Regions from separate parts of the Promicromonospora noduliphila genome, predicted to be linked through region 3. Evidence: riboswitches for the same ligand, from Rfam matches in the RefSeq annotation. Region 3 holds a riboswitch; each other region holds the start of a gene.
The links. Region 3 has a riboswitch for thiamine pyrophosphate ahead of AC0QU1_RS25055 (thiamine ABC transporter substrate-binding protein). Riboswitches for the same ligand answer to the same signal wherever they lie in the genome.
Positions count from the first base shown of each region.

Region 1: another riboswitch for thiamine pyrophosphate. It lies ahead of thiM (hydroxyethylthiazole kinase); the one in region 3 lies ahead of AC0QU1_RS25055 (thiamine ABC transporter substrate-binding protein).
Region 2: another riboswitch for thiamine pyrophosphate. It lies ahead of AC0QU1_RS14980 (TenA family protein); the one in region 3 lies ahead of AC0QU1_RS25055 (thiamine ABC transporter substrate-binding protein).

Region 1 covers NZ_CM167806.1:3,750,528-3,757,229, forward strand. The annotation lists gene AC0QU1_RS16470 (SDR family NAD(P)-dependent oxidoreductase) at 1-852, opposite strand, end outside; gene AC0QU1_RS16475 (aldo/keto reductase) at 977-2,005, opposite strand; gene AC0QU1_RS16480 (TetR/AcrR family transcriptional regulator) at 2,125-2,727, shown strand; TPP riboswitch at 2,779-2,876, shown strand; gene thiM (hydroxyethylthiazole kinase) at 2,866-3,777, shown strand; gene thiE (thiamine phosphate synthase) at 3,774-4,493, shown strand; gene thiD (bifunctional hydroxymethylpyrimidine kinase/phosphomethylpyrimidine kinase) at 4,490-5,470, shown strand; gene dxr (1-deoxy-D-xylulose-5-phosphate reductoisomerase) at 5,519-6,688, opposite strand.
Region 2 covers NZ_CM167806.1:3,400,708-3,407,409, forward strand. The annotation lists gene AC0QU1_RS14960 (family 43 glycosylhydrolase) at 254-1,642, shown strand; gene AC0QU1_RS14965 (TetR/AcrR family transcriptional regulator) at 1,783-2,346, shown strand; gene AC0QU1_RS14970 (methyltransferase domain-containing protein) at 2,387-3,145, shown strand; gene AC0QU1_RS14975 (SRPBCC family protein) at 3,296-3,727, opposite strand; gene AC0QU1_RS14980 (TenA family protein) at 3,818-4,585, opposite strand; TPP riboswitch at 4,577-4,669, opposite strand; gene AC0QU1_RS14985 (LLM class F420-dependent oxidoreductase) at 4,866-5,645, shown strand; gene AC0QU1_RS14990 (glucose 1-dehydrogenase) at 5,718-6,702, opposite strand, start outside.
Region 3 covers NZ_CM167806.1:5,738,401-5,745,102, reverse strand. The annotation lists gene AC0QU1_RS25090 (AGE family epimerase/isomerase) at 1-13, shown strand, start outside; gene AC0QU1_RS25085 (RrF2 family transcriptional regulator) at 90-548, shown strand; gene AC0QU1_RS25080 (sulfite exporter TauE/SafE family protein) at 710-1,654, shown strand; gene AC0QU1_RS25075 (MogA/MoaB family molybdenum cofactor biosynthesis protein) at 1,651-2,148, shown strand; gene AC0QU1_RS25070 (MoaD/ThiS family protein) at 2,224-2,463, opposite strand; gene moaC (cyclic pyranopterin monophosphate synthase MoaC) at 2,460-2,930, opposite strand; gene AC0QU1_RS25060 (DUF4235 domain-containing protein) at 3,086-3,364, opposite strand; TPP riboswitch at 3,402-3,507, shown strand; gene AC0QU1_RS25055 (thiamine ABC transporter substrate-binding protein) at 3,503-4,588, shown strand; gene AC0QU1_RS25050 (ABC transporter permease) at 4,564-6,264, shown strand; gene AC0QU1_RS25045 (ABC transporter ATP-binding protein) at 6,264-6,702, shown strand, end outside.

The DNA.
Region 1 (6,702 bases), 2.0 Mb from region 3:
GTCGCTGTTGTGCAGGTAGACGCCGCCGAGGCCGTCGAGCAGCGGGCTGGTGGCGCCGAACACGATGGTGGCGGCCCCCTGCGCCTCGGTCTTCTTCCCGTTCTCCGGGTCGATGATCGGCAGGCCCGCCTCGTCGATCAGCCCCTGGGCGCGCTGCGACTCCACGCCCACCGAGCTGTTGAACGACGTGGTGGCGATGACGCCGGGGTGGGCGGCGAACGCGCGGATCTTCTCGTCGGCCCACCGCCGGTCCAGCTCGACCGCGAACAGCACGTTCGCCGTCTTCGACTGGGCGTAGGCGAGGCCGGGGTCGTAGCCGCCGTGGGTGAAGTTCGGGTCGTCCCACAGGATGTCCGACATCCGCTGGGCCCCCGACGTCGTGCACACCACCCGGGCGCCGCCGGCCGCCCGCAGCGCGGGGTGCAGGCCGAGGGTGAGCTGGAAGTGGCCGAGGTGGTTGGTCGAGAACTGGGCCTCGTAGCCGCGCGCGTCGCGCACGATCTCGGCGGGCGCCGGGTAGCCGGCGTTGTTGATCAGGATGTGCAGCGGACGGCCGGTCGCGAGGTAGCTCGCGACGAAGGCGTCGATCGACGCCGGGTCCATGAGGTCGAGCTGGGCGACCTCCACCCGCTCGATCCCGGCGACCGCCGCCGCCGCTCGCTCGGTGTCCCGCGAGCCGACGGTCACCGACGCGCCGGCCCGGCTCAGCGCACGCGTCGCCACGAGGCCGAGCCCGGAGTGGCCGGCGGTGATGACGACGTTCTTGCCGGTCAGGTCGATGCCCGCGAGCACGTCGTCGACCGTGGAGGCCGCGGTGAACCCGGTTCCGATGGGCTGCTGCTTGTGTGTCATGACAGGTCCTTGTCCGTCTGGGTGGTGCGAGGCGGCGCCGTCAGGGCGCCTGGTGCGAGGCGGCGCCGTCAGGGCGCCTGGTGCGACGCGGCGCGGTCGGCGCGCCTGGTGTGGGGCAGCGCGGTCACGCCGCCGCGCGCTCGTCCGCGGGCCGACGGCGCAGCGCCGCCTGGTAGATCGCGGGCGGGTCGTAGGCCATGTCGAGGCGGCCGACGTCGGTGCCGGGCGGCACGATGGCGTCGATCCGGTCGAGGACGTCGTCGGTCAGGGTCACCTCGGCGCCGGCGAGCGCGCTGTCGAGGTGCTCCATGGTGCGCGGGCCGATGATCGCGGAGGTGACGCCCGGGTGGGCGATGGCGAACGCCATGGCGAGGTGGTTCAGCGGCATCCCCGCGTCCTGGGCGACGGGGATGAGCTGCTCGACCACGTCGAGGCGGCGCTCGTCGCGCAGGTGCTCGAAGCCGTACCGCGCCCGGTGGGTGTCGGCGTCCTGGCCCTTGCGGTACCGGCCCGTGAGCAGCCCGCCGGCCAGCGGGCTCCACACCAGGGCGCCCATGCCGTACTGCTGGACGGCCGGCAGCACGTCGCGCTCGATCCCGCGGTTCAGGATCGAGTACGGGGGCTGCTCGGTACGGAAGCGCTCCAGACCGCGCCGCTCGGCGACCCACTGCGCCTGGACGATGTCGACGGCGGGCGTCGAGGACGATCCGATGGCCCGCACCTTGCCCGAGTTGATCAGGTAGGTCAGGGCGGCGAGCGTGTCCTCGACGTCCGTGTCCGGGTCGGGCCGGTGGACCTGGTACAGGTCGATGTAGTCGGTGCCCAGGCGGCGCAGCGAGTTCTCGACCTCCGCGATGATCCAGCGGCGGGAGTTCCCGCGCCGGTTGGGGTCGTCGCCCATGGGCAGGTTGACCTTGGTGGCCAGCACGACATCGTCGCGCCGCCCCTTGAGCGCCTTGCCCACGATCTCCTCGGACTCACCGTGCGAGTAGGCGTCGGCCGTGTCGATGAAGTTGATGCCCGCGTCGAGGGCCTTGTGGATGATCTTGATCGATTCCTCGTGGTCGGGGTTGCCGATCGCGCCGAACATCATCGCGCCCAGCGCGTAGGGGCTGACCCTGATCCCGGTCCTACCGAGTGTGCGGTACTGCATGGCTCCTCCTGGGGTCGAGGTCTGGTCGGCGCCCGCGCTATGCCGTACTCTGGAACTAAGCGGAACGCTCTTCCAGAACTATATGGAAAGCCGTTCCGGATAGCAAGGGATGGAGTGACGTGACCCAGAACACAGCGCAGCGCCCGCTGCGCGCCGACGCGCAGCGCAACATCGACGCGCTGCTCGACGCCGCGAAGGCCACCTTCGGCACGTCGGGCGTCGACGCTCCCGCGAAGGAGATCGCCGACCTGGCCGGCGTCGGCGTCGGCACCCTGTACCGGCACTTCCCCAAGCGCTCCGACCTGGTCAAGGCCGTGTTCCAGAACGAGGTGGACGCCTGCGCCGACGCAGCCCCCGTCCTGGCGGGGAAGCACGAGCCGGTGGTGGCCCTGGAGAAGTGGCTGCAGCGGTACACCGAGTTCCTCGTCACCAAGCGCGGGCTCGCCTCGGCCCTGCACTCGGGCGACCCGGCGTTCGACGCCCTGCCGGGCTACTTCATCGGGCGGCTCGGCCCCGCCGTCGGTGCGCTGCTCGACGCGGCGGTCGACGCCGGTGAGATCCGCGCCGTCGCCAGCCCCAAGGACCTCCTGTACGCCGTGTCCAAGCTGTCCCTGCCCATGGACGACGAGGAGCCGGAGCACGGCCGGCGCATGGTCGACCTGCTCGTGGACGGGCTGCAGTGCGGGGCGGAGCCGGCCCAGCCCGGCCCACGAGGAGCCTGACGGCCGCCCGGAGACGGTTTCGAACACCGCCGCCGTCGGCCTATGGTGGTGCCCATTGGCGCGGGGCGCCGGGCGATGGCCCGGCTGAGACGTACCCGTGGAACCTGATCTAGGTAGTGCTAGCGAAGGGAACGCCTCATGGGTTCAGCCTTGCCCGACGCCGTCGCGTCGGTCGTCACAGCGGTGCGCAGCACCTCACCCCTTGTGCACTGCGTGACCAACGTCGTGGTCACCAACTTCACCGCGAACCTGCTGCTCGCGGCGGGTGCGGCGCCCGCCATGGTCGCCGACCCCGAGGAGGCGCCCGTCATGGCGGGCGCAGCGGGCGGCCTCCTGATCAACCTCGGCACGGTCGAGGGCGGCCAGGCCGACGGCATGCGGGCCGCCGTCGACGGCGCCACCGCGGCGGGCGTGCCGTGGGTGCTCGACCCGGTAGCCATCGGCGCGCTACCGCTGCGCACCCGGCTCGCCGCCGAGCTCCTGGCGCGCGGCCCCGCCGTCGTGCGCGGCAACGCCTCCGAGATCCAGGCCCTCGCCGGCGGCGCCGGCGGCCGCGGCGTGGACTCCCTCGACACGCCGGACGGCGTACGGGGCGTCGCGCTCGGCCTCGCCCGGTCGTCCGGCGCGGTGATCGCCGTCAGCGGCGCGACCGACCTGGTGACCGACGGCGAACGGGTGGTCCGCGTCCAGGCGGGCACGTCGCTGATGACGCGGGTCACCGGGGTCGGCTGCGCGCTCGGCGCCCTGGTGGCGGCCTGTGCGGCCGTGACCGAGGACCGCCTGCTCGCCGCCACCGCCGCGACGGCGTGGCTCTGCGTCGCCGCCGACCTCACGAACTCGCCCGCGCCGGGCAGCTTCGCCGTGGAGCTGATCGACCGGGTCTTCGACGTCGACCCGGACGCGGTGGGGTACGGCGGTGGTGTCACCGTCGAGTCGGCCGCTGGCGAGGGCGCCGGGACTGCCGGGCTTGCCGCTGGCGAGGTCTCGGACAGGGCCGCTGCCGAGGTGGCCGGCGACGGCGCGCACGAGTCCGCGCGGGCCGACGCATGAACGCCCGGCCCCGCCTCGACCCGTCCGTCTACCTCGTCACCGACACCGCGCAGTGCGGCGGCCCGGCGGGCGTCGTCGCGACCGTCGACGCCGCGGTCGCCGGCGGCGTGACCGCCGTCCAGCTCCGCGACCCGGGGGCGACCACACGCGAGCTGGTGGACCTCGGGCACGCCCTGGTCACCCTGCTGCGCCCGCTCGGGGTGCCGCTCGTCGTCAACGACCGGGTGGACGTGGCGCTCGTCATCGACGCCGACGGCGCCCACGTGGGCCAGAACGACCTGGACCCCGTCTCCGCGCGGCGGCTGCTCGGCCCGGGACGGCACCTCGGGCTCAGCGTGAGCACGCCCGAGGAGGCGCGCGCGACGGCCGACCTCCCGCCGGGCACGGTCGACCTGCTCGGCGTCGGGCCGGTGCGGCCCACCCTGTCCAAGACCGACGCGCGCCCGGCGATCGGCTTCGCGCGGCTCGCCGTCGTCGCGGCTGCGACGCCCCTGCCGTGCGTGGCGATCGGCGGGCTGCGCGCCGCCGACGTCCCGGCCGTGCACGACGCCGGCGCGGTCGGCAGCGCCGTCGTCTCCGCGGTGTGCGGCAGGCCGGACCCGGCGGCGTCCGCGCGGGAGATCGCACGTGCCTGGGACGCGGTACGGGCGGGCGGCCGCACGCGTGGTGACCACGCCGGTATGCGGTCCGGCGTGACGGCAGGACCGGCCTCGTGAGCGGTGTCCGCCCGAGCGGCCACCCGGTAGTCGCGCTGACGATCGCCGGCTCGGACCCGTCCGGCGGTGCGGGCATCCAGGCCGACCTGAAGACCTTCGCCGCGCTCGGCGGCTACGGGTGCGCGGTGCTCACCGGCCTGACCGCGCAGTCGACGACCGGCGTGACGCGCGTGCTGCCGGTGCCCGCCGACATGGTGACCGCGCAGCTCGAGACGCTGTTCGCCGACGTCGCGGTGGACGCCGTGAAGATCGGCATGACGACGGACGCCGAGATCGCCCGCGCGATAGCGGCCGCCCTGCGCGAGCTGCGGTCCGCCGGGCGCGCGCCGTTCGTGGTGCTGGACCCGGTGATGGTCGCGACCTCGGGCGACCGTCTCCTCGCGCCCGACGCCGAGGCGGTGCTGCGCGACGAGCTGGTGCCGCTGGCCGACCTCGTCACGCCGAACCTGCCCGAGGCCGCCGTCCTGCTCGGCACGGAGCTTGCACGGGACGACGGCGAGGCGGCCGACCAGGCCCGCGCGCTGCGGTCCCTCGGTGCGCGGTTCGTGCTGGTCAAGGGCGGGCACCTGGGGTCGGCCGAGTCGGTCGACCACCTCGCGGGCCCGGGCCTCGGGCCGGAACCCGGCGCGGTCACCGGTGCGCGAGCCGGGACGGCCACCGGTACGACTGCCGGGCCGGAACTCCGGTCGGTCACGGGCACGGCCATGGTGCCGGACGGCGTCGTCGCCCTGGCCGCCCCTCGGATTCCCACCCGGAACACCCACGGCACCGGCTGCACGCTCAGCTCGGCGTGCGCCGTCCTGCGGCCCCTGCACGACGGGTGGGAACCCGCCGTCCGCGCCGCCAAGGACTACCTGACCGAGACGCTCCGCGCGGCGGACGCCCTGGTGATCGGCGGCACCGGCACAGCAGGCGGCCCGTGGCACGGCCACGGGCCCGTCGACCACGGCTTCGCCGCCCGCTCGGTACGCCGCTGAGGCACCCCGCGCTGAGCGACTCCCTTTCGAGACCGAGGATCAAGCCGGTCAGGCGGTCTTGAGGATCTCCGCTGCCCGGGCGCGGGCCCAGGCGTCGGCCTCCAGCACACCCTCGACCGACGCCGCGTCGCCTGCCTCCCCGTCGGCGTGCGCCTCCACGACGGCCGACACGGTGTCGACGATGTCGAGGAACCCGATGCTGCCGTCGTGGAACGCGTCCACGCACACCTCGTTCGCCGCGTTGTAGACCGCCGGGTACGTGCCGCCGGCCTCGCCCACCTGACGGGCCAGGCGGACGGCGGGGAAGGCGTCGTCGTCGAGGGGTGCGAACTCCCAGGTGGCGGCCTGCGTCCAGTCGATGCCGACGTCGACGTCCGGCAAGCGGTCCGGCCAGGACAGGCCGAGCGCGATCGGCACGAGCATCCGCGGCGGGCCGGCCTGCGCGATGGTGGAGCCGTCGGCGAACTCGACCATCGAGTGGATCATCTGCTGGGGGTGCACCACGACGTCGATGGCGCTGAACGGCACGTCGAAGAGCAGGTGCGCTTCGATGACCTCCAGCCCCTTGTTCACCAGGGTCGCGGAGTTCGTGGTGATCACGCGCCCCATCGAGAAGTTGGGGTGCCGCAGCGCCTGGGCCGGTGTCACGTCGCGGAGCTCGTCCCGGGTACGCCCCCGGAACGGCCCGCCGCTCGCGGTCACCACCAGCTTGCGGACCTCGGACGGCGCGCCGGAGCGCAGCGCCTGCGCGATGGCCGAGTGCTCGGAGTCCACGGGGACGATCTGGCCCTCGCGCCGCACGGCCGCCTTGACCAGGGCGCCGCCCACCACCAGCGACTCCTTGTTGGCGAGCGCCAGCGTGGAGCCCGCCTCCAGCGCCGCGAGGGTGGGGCGCAGGCCCACCGATCCGGTGATGCCGTTGAGCACCACCTCGCTCCCCCGGCCGGCCAGCTCGGTCGCGGCGTCGGGTCCGGCGAGCACCTCGACGCCGTCGGCCCCCGCCTCGCGGAGCAGGGTGGTCAGCGCGGGCCGCGCCGCGCCGTCGGCCACGGCGACGGCGCGGACGCCGAGCGTGGTCGCCTGCCGGGCGAGCAGCGGCAGGTCCGCCCCGCCTGCGGACAGCGCGTCCACGCGGAAGCGGTCGGGGTTGCGCCCGATGACGTCGATGGCCTGCGTGCCGATGGAACCGGTGGAGCCCAGAAGGGTGACGCTTCGCATGGGCCCATCCTGTC
Region 2 (6,702 bases), 2.3 Mb from region 3:
GTCTATTGCCCTCAGGTCGGTCGGTTGCATCGAGATCGGTCCAGTGATGGACCGATCTCGATGCAACCGACCGAACTCACCGTGCGAACGAGGCAACCGACCGAGCTCGGCGAGTCCTCTCCGGCCCCAGGATCGGTCCAACGTTGGACCGGATACCCCGCCCGCCCATCACCGCTACCAACTGCCTCTTTACAGGGCGCGGCCGGATCGCGACAATTCACCCGTCGGGTCGGCTCTCGCTCGGAGGTTCAACGTGGTACTTCCCCGGTTCTCCCCGTTCAAGCTCGTCGCAGGGGCGGCAGCCGCCGCGGTCGCCGTCGGCGTCCTGACGACGATCCCCACAGCGGCGTCGGCGGACGACGCGGCCAAGGCCGCGGGCGGCGAGCTCTCCGCCCAGACGACCGTGCGCCCGAGCCTCGTGCTCGACCGCGACTTCCCCGACCCGGACGTGTCGAAGTTCGGGAACACCTACTACGCGTACGCCACGAACGAGGGCAAGAACCTGCCCTGGGCCACAGCGCCCGATCCGGACGGACCGTGGACCTACCAGTCCACGGACGCCCTGCCGAACCTCGGGGCCTGGGCCCAGGAGGGGCGCACCTGGGCGCCCGACGTGTCCCGGCGCGCCGACGGCCGCTACCTGCTCTACTACACGGCGTGGCACGCCGCGTCGGGGCGGCAGTGCATCGGCGCGGCCCTGGCCGACTCCCCCGGCGGCCCGTTCGCCCCCGTCGGCACGCAGCCGCTCGTGTGCCCGCTGGAGGCGGGCGGCGCCATCGACGCGTCGAGCTTCACCGACACGGACGGCACCCGTTACCTGGTCTGGAAGAACGACGGCAACGCCATCGGCGCCACCACCTGGATCCACGTGCAGCGCGTGGCGGCGGACGGCATCACGTTCCAGGGCGGCGCCACCCAGGTGCTGCGCAACGACCGCGAGGACGAGGCCGGCATCATCGAGGCGCCCGTCATCACCAAGGTCGGCAGCCAGTACGTGCTGTTCTACTCGGCCGGGCCCTACACGACCGACCGCTACGGCACCAGCTACGCGGTGTCGAACTCGATCACCGGCCCGTACACCAAGGCCTTCCGCTTCCTCATGACCACCGCCTCGCTCGACGGCGCGGTGAGCGGGCCCGGCGGCGCCGACGTGCTGCGTGACACGGGCGGCGACAAGATCGTCTTCCACGGTCACCGCCCCGCGGGCGGCCGCGGCATGTACGTGGCCGACCTCGGCTGGGCCAACGGCTACCCTGTGGTGCGCGGCAGCCGCGTCCGCTACGAGGCCGAGCGCGGCACCCTGAACAACTGCGTGGTGCGCGAGAACGCGGCGGGCGCGTCGGACGGCAAGGTCGCCGCCTACATCGACCACGCCGACAGCTGGGTCGACATCGGCGCGATCTACGTGCCCACGGGCGGGAACTACACGCTGCACGTCGGCTACGCGAACGGCTCGGTGGAGACGGCGACGCACACGGTCACGGTGAACGGGGCCGCCGCCGGCTCTATCAGCTACCCGATCACCGGCTGGGACAACTGGCGGCAGTCCAGCAAGGACATCACCCTCCAGGCCGGGTGGAACACCATCCGGCTGGGCAAGGGGACGGCGTTCGCGGAGCTCGACTACATCGAGGTGGCGTAGCGGGGGCGACCGAGGTGGCAGGGCCCGGCCCGGCGCGACCGGGCACGGCGCGACCGGGCGCGACACGGCCGGGCGCGACACGGCCGGGCGACAGCGGCCGCCCAGGTTGACGGTGCTCACGCCCCGGATAGGTTCGGGGCGTGAGCACCAGAGACCTGATCATCGACGCCGCCACCGACCTGCTCGACGAGGGCGGCGTCGCGGCCGTCACGCTGCGCGCCGTCGGCGACCGGGTCGGCCTGTCCCGTGCCGCGCCCTACAAGCACTTCATCGACAAGTCCGACCTCCTGGCGTCGGTGGCCGCCGTCGAGCTGGACCGGCTCGCCGGCGCGATGCGGACGGCGGCGGACCAGGCCGCCGACTCCGGGTACGCGGGCCGGGTCGAGGCCGCCGCCGTCGCCTACGTGCGGTGGGCGCGCAGCCGCCCTACGCGGTTCCGGCTGGTCTTCGGCGCCTGGGGCGCCGAGCCGCACGCGCAGCTCGGCGCTGCCGCCGACGCCACGTCGGAGTTCCTGTACGGCCTGGTCCGCGACGCGGTGGCCGACGGCGCGCTGTCCGGCGACGCCGACCGCATCGCCCCGCTGATCTGGTCGCTGGGCCACGGCGCCGTCGACCTGGACCTGGCCGGGCACCTGAGCAAGAAGCCGGGCGCGCCGTCGGCCGAGCAGCTCGTGGCCGACCTGGTGGACCTCGTGCGCGCGTAATGTATCTTGACGTCAAGATACTTGGCGGCAAGGAGTGGTGATGGCAGACTGGGATCCCGGCGCATACCTGCGGTACACCGACGAGCGGTCGCGTCCGTTCACCGAGCTGGTCGCGCGCGTGCCCGGGTCGCCCGCCACGATCGTCGACCTGGGCTGCGGGCCCGGGCACCTCACGGCCGTGCTCCGTGCCCGCTGGCCGGCGGCCCGCGTGACCGGGGTGGACGCCTCCCCCGCGATGATCGAGCAGGCGCGCGCCGCCGACCCGGCCACCGAGTACGTGCTCGCCGACCTCAGCACCGACGACCGCACGGCGGACCTGGTCATCAGCAACGCCGCGCTCCAGTGGGTGCCGGGGCACCGCGAGCTGCTGACCACGCTCGCCGACCGGGCGGCGCAGACGTTCGCCTTCCAGGTGCCGGGCAACCACGACGCACCCAGCCACGTCCTGCTGCGGGAGGTCGCCGCCCGGGAGCCGTACGCCGACGTCGTGGGGCCGGTCGAGCGGCGGGCCACCGCCGACCCTGCCGAGTACCTGGACCTGCTGGCCCGACCGGGCTGGACGGTGGACGCCTGGGAGACCACCTACACGCACCTGCTGCACGGCCCGGACCCGGTGCTGCGCTGGATCGCGGCCACGGGTGCCCAGCCCACGCTCCAGGCGCTGGAGGCCAAGGATCCCGCGCTGCGCGCGCGGTTCGAGGAGGAGCTCGGGGCGGCGCTGCGCGCGGCCTACCCCGAGCGCCCGTACGGCACGCCGCTGGCGTTCCGCCGGGTGTTCGCGGTGGCGACGCGGGCCTGAGCCCGCCTGCGTGCCCGGCCCGCCTGCACGCCCGGCCCGCCTGCACGCCCGGCCCGCCTGCACGCCCGGCCCGCCCAAGCCCGGCCCGCCTTGGCCGACGACGGCGTGGTCCCGGCCGGCCGGACTACGGACGCCGGAACCGTCGCCGCCTCAGCCCCGCTGTGTCACGCGAGCCCTCAACCCGGCGAGCTCGGTGTCGACGTACCGCCGCGTGCGGCCCATCAGCAGCCGGCCCAGCAGCCACGCCAGGCCGCCGGTCTGCGTGATCGCGAGCGTGACCCGGCTGCGGCCGTCCGGCAGCGGCTCGACGAGGTGCTCCGCCTGCGTGGTGATGCCGGGCGTCTCGCTGATCCAGGCGAAGTGCCGCGGCGGGTCCCACTCGTCGACCAGCCAGACCGCCAGCGGCAGCCTCGGCTGCTCGATCCGCACCTGCGTGCCGACGTCCGGCGGGTTGGGCCCGTCAATGATCTCCACCGACGTCATGGACGACGTCCAGTCGGGCATGTGCTCGACGTCGGACAGGACCGCCCATACCGCTTCGGGCGCGGCGTCGATCTCGGCGGAGGTGCTGTAGTTCGGCATCGGTGCTCCTGTCCTCGGGGTCGCCGCCGTCGGCCGGCGTCACCCATAGTCTCGACCCTGGGGCGCCCGTGGGAACCCGACCGACACGCGTCAGGCGCGCGGCGGCGTCGGCCAGGCCGGGCGGGTGAGGCCCTGCTCGAAGAAGAGGTACTCGTGCACCGACGAGATCTCGAACGCGCGCAGCATCCGCGCCCGCTCCTCTGGCGAGACCCAGCGCGCCGCGTCGTCGGCCAGGAGCTTGGCCTGGCGGGTCGACTCCTGGAAGCCCGCGTCGCCGTACGTGCCGATCCACGCGGCGTACGGATGGTCCGCCAGGCCGCCGGGCCGGCGTCCGGCCAGGTCCACGAGCACGTTCCCGATGTGCGCGTACAGCCAGAAGCAGGGCAGCAGCGCCGCGACCGTCTCCGCGTAGCTGCCCGACGCCGCGGCGTGCAGGTGGCCCGTGTACGCCGCCGTGACCGGCGACGGCTCGACGGCGGCGACGTCGTGCGGGTCGAGCCCGGCGTGCGCGCCCAGCCAGTCGCGGTGCAGCGCCGTCTCCACCTCCAGCGCCGTGACGGACGAGCGCGCGAGAAAACCCTGCGTGGCCGCGTCGGGCGCGGCCTGTGCCGCGCGGGCCAGGACCCGGGAGTACTCGCGCAGGTAGGCGGCGTCCTGGCCGAGGTAGAACGCGAAGGACTCGGCGGGCAGCGAGCCGTCGGCGAGCGCCCGGACGAACGGCATGCGCTCCACCGCCTCGCGCCAGGGGGCGATGTGTTCCCATGCCTCGGTTGTGAAGGGGCGGGGTGGGGCGCCGTCGGCGGGCGGGGCGCCGTCGGCGGGCGCGGTGGAGGTGGAAATGGGGACAGCAGAAGTCACGGTGGACATCCCTTCGCCAGCATGATCTGGATCAGGTTCGACGGGTGTGGTCTCAGCCCGGACAGGGCACCCCGTGTCACGTGCCGCCGAGGCTACCAGGCCGGGCCGCGGCGTCGGGCCGCCGTGTGTCGCGCCGTACGTCGTGTGTCGCGCCGTACGTCGTGTGCGTGACGACGTCGTGCGCGTGGCGACGTCGGTGCGCGTGGCGACGTCGGGACGTCGTGGCCCAGCGCCGTGGCACGACGGCGTGGAGCGCGGGCGTGGGTCGTAGGCTGCAAATATGACAGAGCGCCCGATTCGCATCGGTATCCAGATCCAGCCCGAGCACGCCGAGTACCGCGCCATCCGGGACGCGGTGCTCCGCGCCGAGGATGCCGGCGCGGACATCGTCTTCAACTGGGACCACTTCTTCCCGCTGCACGGCGATCTCGACGGCAAGCACTTCGAGTCCTGGACCATGCTCGGCGCCTGGGCCGAGCAGACCGAGCGTGTCGAGATCGGCACGCTGGTGACGGGCATCGGGTACCGCAACCCCGACCTGCTGGCCGACATGGCGCGAACCGTCGACCACATGTCCGGCGGGCGCCTCATCCTCGGCCTGGGCGCCGGCTGGTTCCGGCGCGACTACGACCGGTTCGGCTACGAGTTCGGCACCGCGGGGTCGCGCATCGCGAGCCTGGCCGACGCCGTGCCGCGCATCAAGGCCCGTCTCGCGGCGGGCAACCCGGCGCCCACACGCGAGATCCCGCTCTTGATCGGTGGCGGCGGGGTGCGCAAGACCCTGCGGATCGTGGCGGAGCACGCCGACATCTGGCACTCGTTCGGCGGCGCGTCGACCCTCACCAGGAAGTCCGCGATCCTCGACGAGCACGGCGCCGCCGTCGGCCGGGACACCGCCGCGCTGGTGGAGCGTTCGGCCGAGGCGAGCGGACCGCCCGCCGCGACGGGCGACGCCCTCGTGGCCGCCGGCGCCACGCTGTTCACGGTGGAGGTGAGCGGACCGGACTACGACCTGTCCACCGCGAAGGACTGGATCGCCTGGCGGGACGCCCGGGGCTGAGGCACCGACGGCCCGGCCCGCGGCCCGACGTCTGGTGTCCCGGGCCCGGCTTGTTCCGGGCCGGGCCTGTCCTCAGAGCTCCAGGACGGTCCTGATCCCGCCGGAGTCGCTCGCGAACGCCTCCACGGCGTCGTCGAGCGGCACCCGGCGGGTCACCAGGCGACCCAGCCAGCCGACGTCGGCCCGGGCCAGGATCTCCGCGGCGGAGCGGTAGTGCGCCAGGTTGGCGTTCACCGAGCCGATCACGGCGTCGTTCTCCAGCACGATCTCGCGGTTCAGCGCCCCGGCGTCGAACGAGATCCGGCGTCCGGCCGACGTGACGCCGGTCAGGCACGTGACGCCGTAGCTCCCGGTCGCGGACAGCGCGTCGAGCACGACCTGGCTCGCGCCGGTCGCCTCGATCACCACGTCCGGCTCGACGGCGCGGGCGACGTCGACGACGGGCCGCGTGTGGTACTCGGCCCCGAGCTCCGCGACGAGCTCGGGCTTCGGCCCGTCGGCGACCCGGTCCAGGACGTGCACCTGAAGGCCGCGCTGCACGCCGATCAGCGCGGCCAGCAGGCCGATCGGACCGGCCCCGGTCACCAGCGCCGTCCGCGGCTCGAACCAGGCCCGCCGTCCGACCAGCTCGACCTGCTCCCAGGCCTTGGCGACGACGGTGGCCGGCTCGAGCAGCACGCCCACCTCGGCGAGGGCCAGGTCGAGGCGGACGGCGTACTCGGTCTCGACGGTCCACCGCTCGGCGGCGAACCCGTCGATCGCCTTGATCCCGCGCTCCGTGTAGCGACCGTTGCGGCACATGTCGAACTGCCCGCGCGCGCAGGCCCCGCACGGTTCGGGGTCGGGGCGGCGCACGACGCCGACCACGAGGTCCCCCGGCACGAAGCCCGCGTCCTCCGGCGCCGAGCGCACGCGCCCGAGCGACTCGTGCCCCAGGACCAGCCGCTCGCGCCCCGGCGGGGCCCAGCCGTACTCACCGGCGGCGATCTCCCGGTCGGTGCCGCAGACGCCGACGGCCAGGCCGTCCACCAGGAGCTCGCCCGCCCCGGCAACGGGT
Region 3 (6,702 bases):
GATCCTCGCCTGAGGCTGCCTGGCGTCGCCTGACAACGCTGTCGGTCGCGGTGGCGCATCGTGCGCGGGGTACGGGGGAGAATGGACGCATGAGGATCTCCGCACGAGCCGACTACGCCGTCCGGGCAGCCGCCGAGCTGGCGGCTGCCGACCACGACGGACCCGTCCGCGCCGAAGCCCTGGCCCGCGCGCAGGACATCCCGCACCGATTCCTAGAGGGGATCCTGAGCGACCTGCGCCGCGACGGGCTCGTCACGAGCCACCGCGGCGCGGGCGGCGGCTACCGCCTGGCGCGGCCCGCCGAGACGATCACGATCGCCGACGTGGTGCGGGCCGTGGACGGTCCGCTCGTCTTCGTCCGTGGCAACCGGCCGTCCGACCTGGAGTTCCAGGGCCCGGCCGCACCGCTCCTGCACGTGTGGGTCGCCCTGCGGGCCAACGTGCGCGCGGTACTGGAGGCGGTCTCGCTCGCCGACCTGGTCGCGGGAACGCTGCCCGAGGACGTCCGCAGGCTGACGATGGGCGAGTCGGCCTGGGCGAACTCCTGAGGCGCAACGGCTCATGAGCCAGACGAGCTCGTGGGCCGTTTCGCATGCGCACTTATCCGATGTCTGAGATGCTTGTTGTTTCCGACCGGGTTGGATGGTTACCCTGGCACGGGCCCTTGACGTGGCCCCGGCCGTAACCCCGGACCTGGAAGGTCATCACCATGAGAACCCTGATCCTGCTGGCGCTCGTCGGCCTCGGCGCGCAACTGGTGGACGGCAGTCTGGGCATGGCCTACGGCGTCACGTCCACGACCCTGCTGCTCGCGATCGGCACGAACCCCGCCGCGGCGTCCGCCACGGTGCACCTCGCCGAGATCGGCACCACCCTTGCGTCCGGTGCCTCGCACTGGCGCTTCGGCAACGTGGACTGGAAGGTCGTGGCCCGCATCGGCATCCCCGGTGCGATCGGCGCGTTCGCCGGCGCCACGTTCCTGTCGTCGCTCTCGACCGAGGTCGCCGCGCCGGTGATGTCGCTGATCCTGCTCGGTCTCGGCCTCTACGTGCTGCTCCGGTTCACGGTGCAGGGCCTGCCGACCCGCTCGGAGAAGCCGCTCCGCCGTCGCTTCCTGACACCGCTCGGCCTGGTGGCCGGCTTCATGGACGCCACGGGTGGCGGCGGCTGGGGCCCCGTCGGCACGCCCGCGATCCTGGCCAGCGGCCGCATGGAGCCGCGCAAGGTGATCGGCTCGATCGACACCAGCGAGTTCTTCGTGGCGATCGCGGCAAGCGTCGGCTTCTTCGTGGGCCTCAGCGGCGAGGGCATCGACCTCACCTGGGTGCTGGCCCTGCTCATCGGTGGCCTGATCGCCGCGCCGATCGCCGCCTGGCTGGTGCGGCTCGTGCCGGCGCGCGTCCTGGGCTCGCTCGTGGGCGGTGTCATCGTGCTCACCAACACCCGCACGCTGCTCAACAGCGACTGGATCGCCGCCCCCGAGGGTGTGGCCGTTGCGGTGTACGCGGTGATCTGGGTCGGCTGGGCGGCCGCCGTCGTCTGGTCCGTGCTGGCGCACCGCCGGAACAAGGCCGCTGAGGCCGCCGAGGCCAAGGCCGAGGTCGAGGCGGCGCCGAAGCCGCAGGAGCCGGAGGCCGATAGCGTGTCGGCATGACGTCCGACCGGGTAGCCGTGATCACCGTCTCCGACCGCTGCGCACGTGGCGAGGCCGAGGACCGGTCCGGTCCGACGGCGGTGTGGCTCCTGCAGCAGGCCGGCCTCACGGAGGTGGTCACGCACCTGGTGCCCGACGGCGTCGGGCCCGTTCGTGACGTGCTGCGCACCGCGCTGGACGACGGCGCGCGGCTGGTCCTCACCACGGGCGGCACGGGGATCACGCCGCGCGACCTCACGCCGGAGGGTACGCGCGAGGTGCTCGACTACGAGGTCCCCGGGGTCGCCGAGGCCGTCCGGCAGCGGGGCATTGCCGCCGGGGTGCCCACCGCGGCGATGTCCAGGGGGCTGGCCGGCGTGGCCAGCGCCGCCGACGGCACGCGCGCGTTCGTCGTGAACCTGCCCGGGTCGTCCGGCGGTGTACGGGACGGGATCGAGGTGGTGCTGACGCTCTGGCCGCACGTGCGGTCACAGCTCGACGGCGGGGACCACTGACTTCTTCGGCGTGGTCGCGGCCGCTGCGGCGACATGGGTTGTGGGCGCGAGAACTACGCCCACAACCAGGGAAAGCTAGCCGCCCGCGAACGGCGGGAGCACGTCGACCGTGACCCCGTCGGGCACTGCCGCCTCGTCCGACGTCGCCCGGGCGCCCGCGACCAGCAGCGCGCACTTCGGCAGCACGGCGCCCAGGGCCGGGTGGGCCGCGGTGAGGGTGCTGCGGAGGCCCGCGACCGACGTCGGGCCGCTGAGCTGTTCTGTGGCGCGCCCGGCGGCCTCCCGCGCGCCCGCGAAGTAGCGGACCGTGATCATTCCGCGCGCACCCAGTCGCCCGACTTGCCGCCGGTCTTGCGCTCCAGCCGCACGTCGGCGAGCGAGACGGACTTGTCCAGGCCCTTGACCATGTCGACGACGGCGAGGCCCGCGACGGCCACCGCCGTGAGGGCCTCCATCTCGACGCCCGTGCGGTCGGCGGTGCGGACGGTCGCGGTGACGGCGACGCCGTCGTCGGTCACCTCGAGGTCCACCGCCGCGCCGTGCACGCCGATCACGTGGGCCAGCGGCAGGAGCTCCGGCGTCTTCTTGGCCGCGGCGATACCCGCGATGCGCGCCACCGCAAGCACGTCGCCCTTGGGCACCGCGCCGTCGCGCAGCGCCTGCACGACGGCGGAGGAGCAGCGGACCGTGCCCGACGCCGTCGCGGAGCGGACGGTCGGCTGCTTGGCGGTGACGTCGACCATGCGGGCCTGGCCGCGGTCGTCGAGGTGCGTGAAGCTCACGGGCCTCAGCCTATGCGCTCGTGGTCAGGGGGCCGTCGTCGCGCTGCGATGGTGGGACCACGGCCTGCGAGATCTCGCGGCGGCCGTCGGCCGCGATCCCGGCAGCCGGGATCCCGGCAGCCCCGGTCCCGGCGACGCTGCCGGGCGGACGGGCCTCAGCGGGCGACGCGCCCCGAGAACCGCATGGCCGCCTTGTGCGCGCCCTTGGCGGCCAGCCGCTTGGCGAAGACGGCGGTGCCCGCGGCGACCGCCGCGAACACGGTCGCCTGCACCAGGTCGAGCTCCGGGTCGTCCGCCTTGCTCGGGGCGTCCTTGCCGGTGACGCCCTTCCAGATCATGCTGACCGCCTTCTGCGCGACCCAGCCGGCCGCGAGCGTCAGGGCAAGAGTGCCGACCTTCTCGGCGAGTGTCTGTTCCGTCTCAGTCTGGGCCACCTCCACACCGTAGCCCCCGACGGCCGACTAGGCTGCATGGAAACGACAGGGGAGCGCCCCGACGGCGCTGAGAGTGCGGAGAACCGCAGACCCTTGAACCTGATCCGGGTCACACCGGCGGAGGAAGTCGGAGGCACGATGTTGCGTCTTTGTGGTACCCACCGCGGCACCGTTCATGCGGGAGCCGTCACCGGAGCGCTCTCGGCGGCGCTGCTGCTCACCGGGTGTTCCGCCGGGCCGGACGGCGGTGCCGGGACCGGCGGGGACGACCCGTCGGCGTCGGGCACGGTGACGCTGGTGACCCATGACTCCTGGGCGCTCGACGAGAAGCTGGTCGACCGCTTCGAGGAGCGGTCCGGCCTGACCGTCGAGGTCAGTGCGGCGGGTGACGCCGGGGCCCTGGTCAACCAGCTCGTGCTGACCAAGGACGCCCCGCTCGGGGACGCCGTGTTCGGCATCGACAACACGTTCGCCTCGCGCGCGCTCGACGCCGGGGTGGTCGAGGAGTACACGCCCGAGAACCTCCCCGAGGGCGCCGAGCAGGTCGGCGGGGCGCTGACCCCGGTCGACCAGGGCGACGTCTGCGTCAACGCGGACGAGGCGTGGTTCGACCAGGCCGGCCTCGAGGTGCCGACGACGCTGGAGGACCTGGCCGACCCGCGGTACCGGGACCTGCTCGTGGTGACCAACCCGGCGACGTCGTCCCCGGGGCTCGCGTTCCTGCTGGCGACGATCGGGGCGTTCGGCGAGGACGGGTTCGAGGACTACTGGGCCTCGCTCGTGGACAACGGCGTCAAGGTGGCCGACTCCTGGGAGGACGCGTACTACGTGGACTTCTCGGGCGCCGGGGAGGGCGGCGAGCGGCCGCTCGCGCTGTCGTACGCGACGTCGCCCGCGTTCACGGTGAGCGAGGACGGCTCGGAGTCCACCACGAGCGCCCTGCTGGAGACCTGCTTCCGGCAGGTCGAGTACGCGGGCGTCCTGGCCGGGACGGATAACCCCGAGGGCGCCAAGGAGCTGGTGGACTTCCTGCTCACCCAGGACGTCCAGGCCGCGCTGCCGGAGTCGATGTACATGTACCCGGCCGACTCCTCTGTGCCGCTGCCCGGGGACTGGCAGAAGTTCGCGCCCCAGGCCGAGGCGCCGTTCGAGGTGGACCCGGCCGACGTGAGCGAGCACCGGGACGAGTGGATCGAGCGGTGGACCGCAACGGTGGTCGGCTGAGGGGCGGGCTGCGGCCGGCGCCGCTGCTCTGGGGGGCGGCGGTCGCCGTCCCCCTCGCCTTCCTCACCGTTTTCTTCGCGTGGCCGGTGGCCGCGCTCGTGGTCCGCGGCTTCGTGCCTGACGGCGTGCTCGACCTCACCGGGTTCACCGAGGTGCTGTCCCGGCCGCGCACGTGGCGGCTCGTCGGGCTCACCCTGACCCAGGCGGCCCTGGGCACGGCCTTCTCGGTGCTGCTCGGCCTGCCGCTCGCGCACCTGCTGTACCGGCGGTCGTTCCCGGGGCGCGGCCTGGTGCGCGGGCTCGTGACGGTGCCGTTCGTGCTGCCCGCCGTGGTGGTGGGCGTCGCGTTCCGTGCGCTGTTCGCGCCGGGCGGCACCCTCGGGTTCCTGGGGCTGGAGGAGTCGCTGGCCGGGATCGTCGTCGCGCTGGTGTTCTTCAACGTGGCGGTGGTGGTGCGGACCGTCGGCGGGCTGTGGGAGCGGCTCGACCCGCGGGCCGAGGAGGCCGCCGCATCGCTCGGTGCCGGCCCCGCGCGGGTCTTTCGGACCGTGACGCTGCCGTCCCTCGCGCCCGCCGTCGTGTCGGCCGCCTCGGTCGTGTTCCTGTTCTGCGCCACCGCGTTCGGGGTGGTGCTCGTGCTCGGCGGCGTGCGGTACGGGACCATCGAGACCGAGATCTGGACCCGCACCACGCAGTTCCTGGACCTGCGGTCCGCGTCGGTGCTGTCGATCCTGCAGCTCGTGGTCATCACCGGTGCCCTGATCCTGTCCGCGCGGGCCCGACGGCGGCGCGAGGCCGCGCTGCACCTCGTCTCGTCGGGTCGCGCGGCGCGGGCGCTGTCCTGGCGCTCGCCGGGCGACGTGGCGACGGCGCTGGTCGGTGCGGCGATCGTCGGCGGGGTCATCGTGCTCCCGCTGGCCGGGCTGGTCGCCCGGTCGTTCCGGGAGCCGGACGGGTCCTGGGGGCCGGGGAACTACGTGGCGCTCGGGACCACCGGCGAGCGGAACGCGCTGGTCGTGACGGTGTGGGAGGCAACGGCGACGTCGCTGCGGATCGCGCTGGCCGCCACCGTGATCTCGCTGGTCGTCGGCGGGCTCGTGGCCCTGGTGGTGTCCCGCCGGCCCCGGTCGGCGGGCGCGCGCCGGGCCGTCGGCACGCTCGACGGGCTGTTCATGCTCCCGCTCGGCGTGTCGGCGGTGACGGTCGGCTTCGGGTTCCTCATCACCATGGACCAGCCGGTCCTCGGCCTCGACCTGCGGACCTCCGGGCTGCTCGTCCCGGTGGCGCAGGCGGTCGTCGCCGTGCCGCTCGTGGTGCGGACCGTGCTGCCGGTGCTCCGGGCGATCGACCCGCGCCTTCGGGAGGTCGCCGCGGTGCTCGGCTCCGGCCCCGGCCGGGTGCTGCGGACCGTCGACCTGCCGATCGCCCTGCGGTCGGTCGGGCTGGCCACCGGGTTCGCCTTCGCGGTCTCGCTCGGCGAGTTCGGCGCGACGTCGTTCCTCGCGCGGCCCGACGGCGCCACCCTGCCCGTCGTGATCTACCGCCTCGTCGGGCGGCCCGGGGCGGAGAACTACGGGATGGCGCTCGCGGCGTCGGTGCTGCTCGCCGCGCTGACCGCGACGGTGATGATGGTCGCGGAGCGGCTGCGCGACGAGCGCGCGGGAGGGGAGTTCTGATGGCTGGGCTGGAGGTCCGGGACATCTCGGTGCGGTACGGGGCCACGGCCCGCAGTGCGGCAGGGGTGACGGCGGTGGACGCCGTGTCGCTGGCCGTCGCCCCCGGCGAGGTGCTCGCGCTCCTCGGCCCGAGCGGCTGCGGCAAGTCGTCGCTCCTGCGGGCCGTGGCCGGGCTGGAGCCCCTGGCCGGCGGCCGGGTGCTGTACGACGGCGAGGACCTCGCCGGGCTGCCGGTGCACAGGCGCCGGTTCGGCCTGATGTTCCAGGACGGCCAGCTCTTCCCGCACCGGGACGTGCGGCGGAACGTCGCCTACGGGCTGGAGGTCCAGGAGCTGTCCCGGGCGGAGCGCGACGCGCGGGTGACCGACCTGCTCGACCTGGTGGGGCTCGCCGGGTACGAGCGGCGGGCCGTGCCGACGCTGTCCGGCGGTGAGCAGC